2 regions of the Roseburia intestinalis L1-82 genome follow, and region 1 is predicted to be linked to the other one. Evidence: a T-box and tRNA genes for the amino acid it is inferred to sense, from the RefSeq annotation. Region 1 holds a T-box; the other holds one or more tRNA genes.
The links. A T-box is a leader RNA that pairs with one kind of tRNA and senses whether it is charged. The one in region 1 lies ahead of thrS (threonine--tRNA ligase), so its partner is inferred to be a tRNA-Thr.
Positions count from the first base shown of each region.

Region 2: it has a tRNA-Thr gene. The T-box ahead of thrS (threonine--tRNA ligase) is inferred to sense a tRNA for this amino acid. The anticodon was not compared.

Region 1 covers NZ_LR027880.1:4,212,584-4,215,749, reverse strand. Annotated here, with positions in the region: gene phnE (phosphonate ABC transporter, permease protein PhnE) at 1-294, shown strand, start outside; gene RIL182_RS19795 (bifunctional metallophosphatase/5'-nucleotidase) at 298-1,785, shown strand; T-box leader at 1,835-2,043, shown strand; gene thrS (threonine--tRNA ligase) at 2,098-3,166, shown strand, end outside.
Region 2 covers NZ_LR027880.1:3,324,168-3,327,333, reverse strand. Annotated here, with positions in the region: gene thiC (phosphomethylpyrimidine synthase ThiC) at 1-231, shown strand, start outside; gene RIL182_RS15675 (PIN domain-containing protein) at 297-1,676, shown strand; tRNA gene RIL182_RS15670 (tRNA-Thr) at 1,948-2,020, shown strand; gene RIL182_RS15665 (hypothetical protein) at 2,053-2,196, opposite strand; gene RIL182_RS15660 (LTA synthase family protein) at 2,447-3,166, shown strand, end outside.

The DNA of each region.
Region 1 (3,166 bases):
CTGGAATCCTTAGATGCAGCAGGATGTACGATGTTCCAGAAGATCCGTTACGGTATCTTATCCCAGTTGTTCCCGGATTTTATGTCTACTTTGATCTATCGTTTTGACATGAACTTAAGAGATGCGACTGTACTTGGTCTGGTTGGTGCCGGTGGTATCGGTGCACCGCTTATCTTTGCGATGAGTGCATACAAATGGAATCAGGTAGGAGCAATTCTTGCCGGACTGATCGTACTGATCTTAATTATTGAAGTTATCTCATCAAAGATCCGTACAAAATTAGCGAGGGGTTAAAAGATGCAGCAGAGAAAATTAAAAATCTATTTTACCTCCGATGTGCACGGTTATTTTTACCCGACGACCTATGGGGATATGACAGAAAAAAATGTCGGTTTGTTCGGCTGTGCGGCAGATTTTAACAAGGATGATGAGACACTCATCATAGATGGCGGAGATATTTTACAAGGCTCCGCCTTTGCTTATTACTGCCGTCAGGTTGCAAACTCTCCGGAAGTGATCGCAGATATTATGAACGACTGCGGATACGATTATTATACACTTGGCAATCATGACTTTAATTACGGACTAGATTATCAGGCGGCATATCGCAATAGAAATAACGGTGTATGTGTGTGCCAGAATATCATGGATGAGGAAGGAAACACCCTGTTTCCATGGAAACTTCATACGATGAAAAACGGATTGCGCATCGGTATCGCTGGTATTGTAACGGATTATGTAAACATCTGGGAAAAAGAAGAAAACTTAAAAGGAATCCATATTACAGATCCTTTTGAGGCAGCGAAGAGGGCACTTGCCCAGATGAAAGAGCAGACAGATCTTACGATCTGCATCTATCACGGAGGTTTTGAGTGTGATTTAGAAAGCGGAGCGGTGCTTTCTAAGACGACTGAAAATGTGGGTTACAGGATCTGTAAGGAACTGGATTTTGATATCTTACTGACCGGACATCAGCATATGTCTGTGCATGGAAGAGAGCTGTTTGGAACTTATACAGTACAGCCATGTGATAATGCAAAAGAATATCAGTATCTGGAGGTCACCGTGACAGAGGATAAAAAGAGCATCAGGTCCGAATTGCGGCAGTCAGATCCCACAAAGGGGGCTGGGCTTGCAGATAAATACCGTTCTACGGAAAATTCCGTGCAAGCATGGCTTAATCAGCCAATTGGTCATTTGAGCCGTGCAATCATGCCGGAAGAAAAGGTAAAAATGGCATTGTATGGCTCACCGATCGCCGATTTTTTAAACCGTATCCAGCTTCATTTTTCGGGAGCAATGTTATCGTCCGTCGGTCTGGCAAATGAAATCGCAGGTTTCCGCAGTGAAGTGAGCACACGCGATATCATAGCCACTTATCCATATCCGAATACACTTGTGGTCTGTGAGATCACGGGTGCACAGCTAAAGACAGTAATGGAGCGCAGTGCAGAATACTTTGCATATGATAACGAAGGAAATGTCTGTGTTTCCGACAGCTTCCTGGTTCCAAAGGTGGAACATTATAATTATGACTATTATATGGGTGTGGATTTTGAAATCAATCCAAAAAACCCGGTCGGAAGCAGGATCGTGGGGCTTTCAAGAGACGGAAGGCCGGTTTTAGATGAAGATAAATTTACATTATGCCTGAATAATTACCGTTACAGCGGTGCTGGTGGATATGATGTTTACACAGAATGTCCGCTGGTCAAAGAAATCAATGTGGAGATGGTGGAACTGATCATGGATTATTTCCACGAATATCCATATATTGAGGTGTGATGTACGAAAGAATAAACTTGACAGAATGCATTCTATGAAATAAAATCAAAGAAACGCATTGAAGAGAAGAGTACTGATCGGAAATTTTAAAGAGAGAGATACATTTTGGTGTGAGTATCTTAAAATGGAACTTCAGGAAGACCATCTCTGAGCGGCCCTAATCCGGTCCGGTGATTCCGTTATCATCAAAATGAGTGATTTTCCACATGGAAATAAACGGGGTGGAACCGCGGATAAAAATGTTTATTCGTCCCTTATACAGATAAGTTGTCTGTATAAGGGACTTTTTAGTTTAGGAAAAGGAGATTAATCATGGTAGATTTTAAAGAAGACGAGAGACTGAATACGCTCAACCATTCCTGTGCACATGTGATGGCACAGGCAGTAAAACACTTATATCCGAACGCAAAGTTCTGGGTAGGACCTGTTGTAAAAGAAGGATTTTATTATGATATCGATCTTGGCGATACTGCTGTCAATGATGATGTGATCGCAGCGATCGAAAAAGAGATGAAAAAAGTCTGCAAAGAAGGTAAAAAGATTTACAGACGTGAGATCTCAAAAGCAGAAGCGTTAGAGCTTTTTAAAGATGATGAGTACAAACTTGACCTAATCGATGGTTTAGAGGATGGAAATATTTCCGTATACGATCAGGGCGATTTCACGGATCTCTGCCGTGGACCGCATGTTGACAATACTAAATTATGTAAAAACTTTAAACTGATCAAATATTCCGGTGTTTACTGGAAAGGTGATGCAAATAATCATGTAATGCAGCGTATCTACGGTGTATGTTTCCCGACCGCAGAAGAGTTAGAGGAGCATTTAAAACTCTTAGAGGAAGCGAAAGACCGTGACCACAGAAAGATCGGCAAAGAGATGCACCTGTTCATGTCCGATGATCTGGTTGGACGTGGACTTCCGATGTTTCTTCCAAAGGGATATACCGTATGGCAGGAGCTTGAAAATTATATCAAAGCAAAAGAGCGCAAACTTGGTTATCTGCATGTTATGACACCTTGTGTCGGTACGGTAAATCTGTACAAGACTTCCGGTCACTGGGATCACTACAAAGAGAACATGTTCCCGGCAATGGAAGTTGAGGGAGAGTCTTTCGTACTCCGTCCGATGAACTGCCCGCATCACATGATGATCTACGCAAACAGAATGCATTCCTATAAAGATCTTCCGATCCGTATCGGTGAGATCGCACACGACTTCCGTTTTGAGGCAAGTGGTACTTTAAAGGGTATCGAGAGAGGAAGACATTTCTGCCAGAATGATGCACATTTATTTGTAACACCGGAGCAGATCGAATCAGAGTTTGCAAAAGTGGTTGAGCTGATCTTTGATACTTACAAAGATTTCAATATCACAGATT
Region 2 (3,166 bases), 890 kb from region 1:
ATCGCAAAAGGAGTCCGTGGTGCGAGAGAGATCGATGATAAGATGGCAGACGCAAGACGCGTCTTAGACTGGGATGCGCAGTGGGAATGTGCGATTGATCCGGAAACCGCAAAAGCAATCTGGAACAGTAGAAAACCGGAGCATGAGGACACCTGTTCCATGTGTGGAAAATTCTGTGCAGTGCGCAGTATGAACAAAGCGCTTGCAGGAGAATATATTGATATTTTGTAAAAAAGAGTGGAGGCTTCATTCCGTCTTATGTTATAATAAAACTGTTTCAATCAGCCGGTGATCAGATGAAAAGAATATATTTGGTTGACAGTGAGAATGTAGGCGATATATGGGTGCCGTTACTGGTAGCATCACAGCCCGATGAGGAAGTGATCGTATTTTATACGCAGAAAAGTCCGCATATGAATTACGAAAATGTGAGGTTACTGAAGGAGACGGAGAAAGAAGCAGAGTTTATAAAATGTTTTGAGGGAAGCAATGCACTGGATTTCCAGCTTGTTACACAGCTTGGATACTTGTTGTGTGAGAATCAGGCAAACAGCTATGTGATCGTTTCAAATGATACCGGATTTGATGCAGCCGTACGCTACTGGAAACAGCGTAACATGCCGGTGCAGCGTTTGAGCGGAAAGGAATTAAACCGCAGACTGCAGCAAAAAGCAAAGACGAATGGAGAAAGAGAAATTTTCTTTGAAGCGGAGGAGAAGAACGCCGGGGACGTGGCTGGAAGTCTGGCAGATGAAGCTGAGATTGTGACAGCAAAGATGAATGAGATGACAGAAACGGATAAAAGCGAAGAGCCGGGTGAGGTCGAAAAGCTGAATGGAGTTTCAGAGTTAAATGAAGTCTCAAAACTGAATGAAGCCTCAGAAATGATGGAGACTGCAGAACTGACCGGAGTGTTGGAGCAGGGAAAAGCCGGAAAACCGGATGAGACGGCAGAACCGGGTGAAGCCGGAAAACCGGATGAGACAGCAGAACCGGGTGAAACCGGAAAACCGGATGAGACAGCAGAACCGGGTGAAGCCGGAAAACCGGATAAAATGGCAGAACCGGAGGAAACTCTAGAGCAGGTGGAAACAGCAAAAATAAAAGAAACGGCACAGACGGAAAAAACTGCAGGAACAGATGAACAGTCAGAACCGGGAGAAATCCAGATGGAGATACCGGATGAAATCATGAGGCCGGATGAAACTGTAAATGCGGATCAGAAACTGCCATTTACAGATCCGCGTAAGGAAGCAGTTGAAAAGACAGAGATCTCACAGGAACAGGACGATGTCATTCGCAGTCTGCTTACCTGCATCAGTAAGGATCGGCTTGCAGATTTTCACAATGCGCTGGTATTGTTCTTTGGTGAAGATATTGGAAAAGAACTTTATCAGGAGGCAAAAAACAGTTCTGCGTATGCAATCTGTCGTGTAAATCAGACTGCGATCAGTGAGGAAGAGAAGTTTGATGTTTACTGTCAGACGGTATTTGCTTACAGTGATCCGAAAATGGACTGTCCGGAAGATTTTTCTTCGTTTTTGTATAAAGCAAATACAAAGAGAAAGAACCTTAATTCATTAAGAGCAGCATTGCAGGGACATTATGGCAAGGATAAGGGAATGAAATATTATTCTCTTTTTAAGTCACACATCAAGATTATGAATCGGATGTAAAGAAGGAGAGGCTGGTTGAAGCGAAAACGGGAAGAACATAACGGATGTGGTGGCGGAACACCAGGTAGCCAGAAGACCCGAAGAACAGCACCCCCGGATGCGTATTTTGTACGCATCCGGGGGTGTTGTCAGGTGGTTAAAGTTATTTCAAACCCCCGGAAATGTTGAATAAGTATAAATATTTTGAAAAATTACAAAAATTTCTTGGATTTTATGCTTGACAATCGGACGATCCTATTGTATAGTAATACAGGTGTTGAGAAAACATGATGCTGCTGTGGCTCAGTCGGTAGAGCGTCGCATTGGTAGTGCGGAGGTCACGGGTCCGATTCCCGTCAGCAGCTTTTTTTTATGCCAGAAAAGTTTAAGTGATAACTTAATTCTTTTCTGGCTCTTTTTCTTTCTGACCGGAAATAAAATGATCAATGAGAAGATTGATCGTATGTTGCTGTGTCTCGATGATTTTTTGGAATGTTTCATTTTCTTTTGCCAGACGGGTGATTTCAGCTTCGCTATTCATATTCATTTTCCTTTTTACGCCATTCAAATCGATACATCATATATGTTTTATGTTAAAAAATATTCCCTGAAATGTCAAGACAATAAAGACGTCTGTGGAGAAACATTGTTACTTTATTAACATAAAGCGTCAAAATAACTGCCGGATTCGACATAATATGCAAAAATCCAGACATACAAATTTAGATTCAGGGAAAATACGCAGTAATATTTAGGAATTTATGAATTTTTTACGAACGGATGTTATTTGTATGAGGAATGTGCTAAAATATCATTCGGCTAAAGATCCGGGGAAAGTAGATTCTCCCTTTGAAGTGAGGTTTGATATGAATGCGAGCAGAAAAAGAAAAAATACAAAACCGAAAGGTTTTTTTGAAAAATTAAAGGAGCAGAGAAATCAGAGAAAGGCGGACAGGGCAAAACAGACGGACAGGAAAACAGATATCTTAAAAAAGACAGGGAGTGGGATTGTTACATTACTGCTTGTCATTTTACCGCCGGCAGTTTGTTTTTATCTGATGGAGTGTTATTCGCACAATCCATTTGCAGTGGTACGTCCGTGGGCACAGTTTTTTAATATCGTGCTGTTTGAACTGGTAACAGTTTTCCTGTTTGTGCTGACGGGAAAATTAAAGGCTGCGCACCGGATCGTATACATTGCAGCAATGGTTTATGGAATTGCGAACAGTTATGTGGTGCGTTTCCGGACGAATCCGATTGTGCCGTGGGATATTTTTTCCTGGAAAACGGCTGTGAGCGTTGCAGATAATTATGATTTTATGCCGGATACGCGCATGGTCGTTGTGACACTGGTATTTTTTGCAGCAATCGTATTATTTCGTTTTATAAAAGTAAAAGTGACACGTTTGGTATTCTGGAAACGGCTGATTCCGGCAGCGCTGGTGGCTGTGGTTCTTTCATTGTTTGCGGGAACACTGCAGCAGGAGAACTTTCAGAACAGCCACAGACTT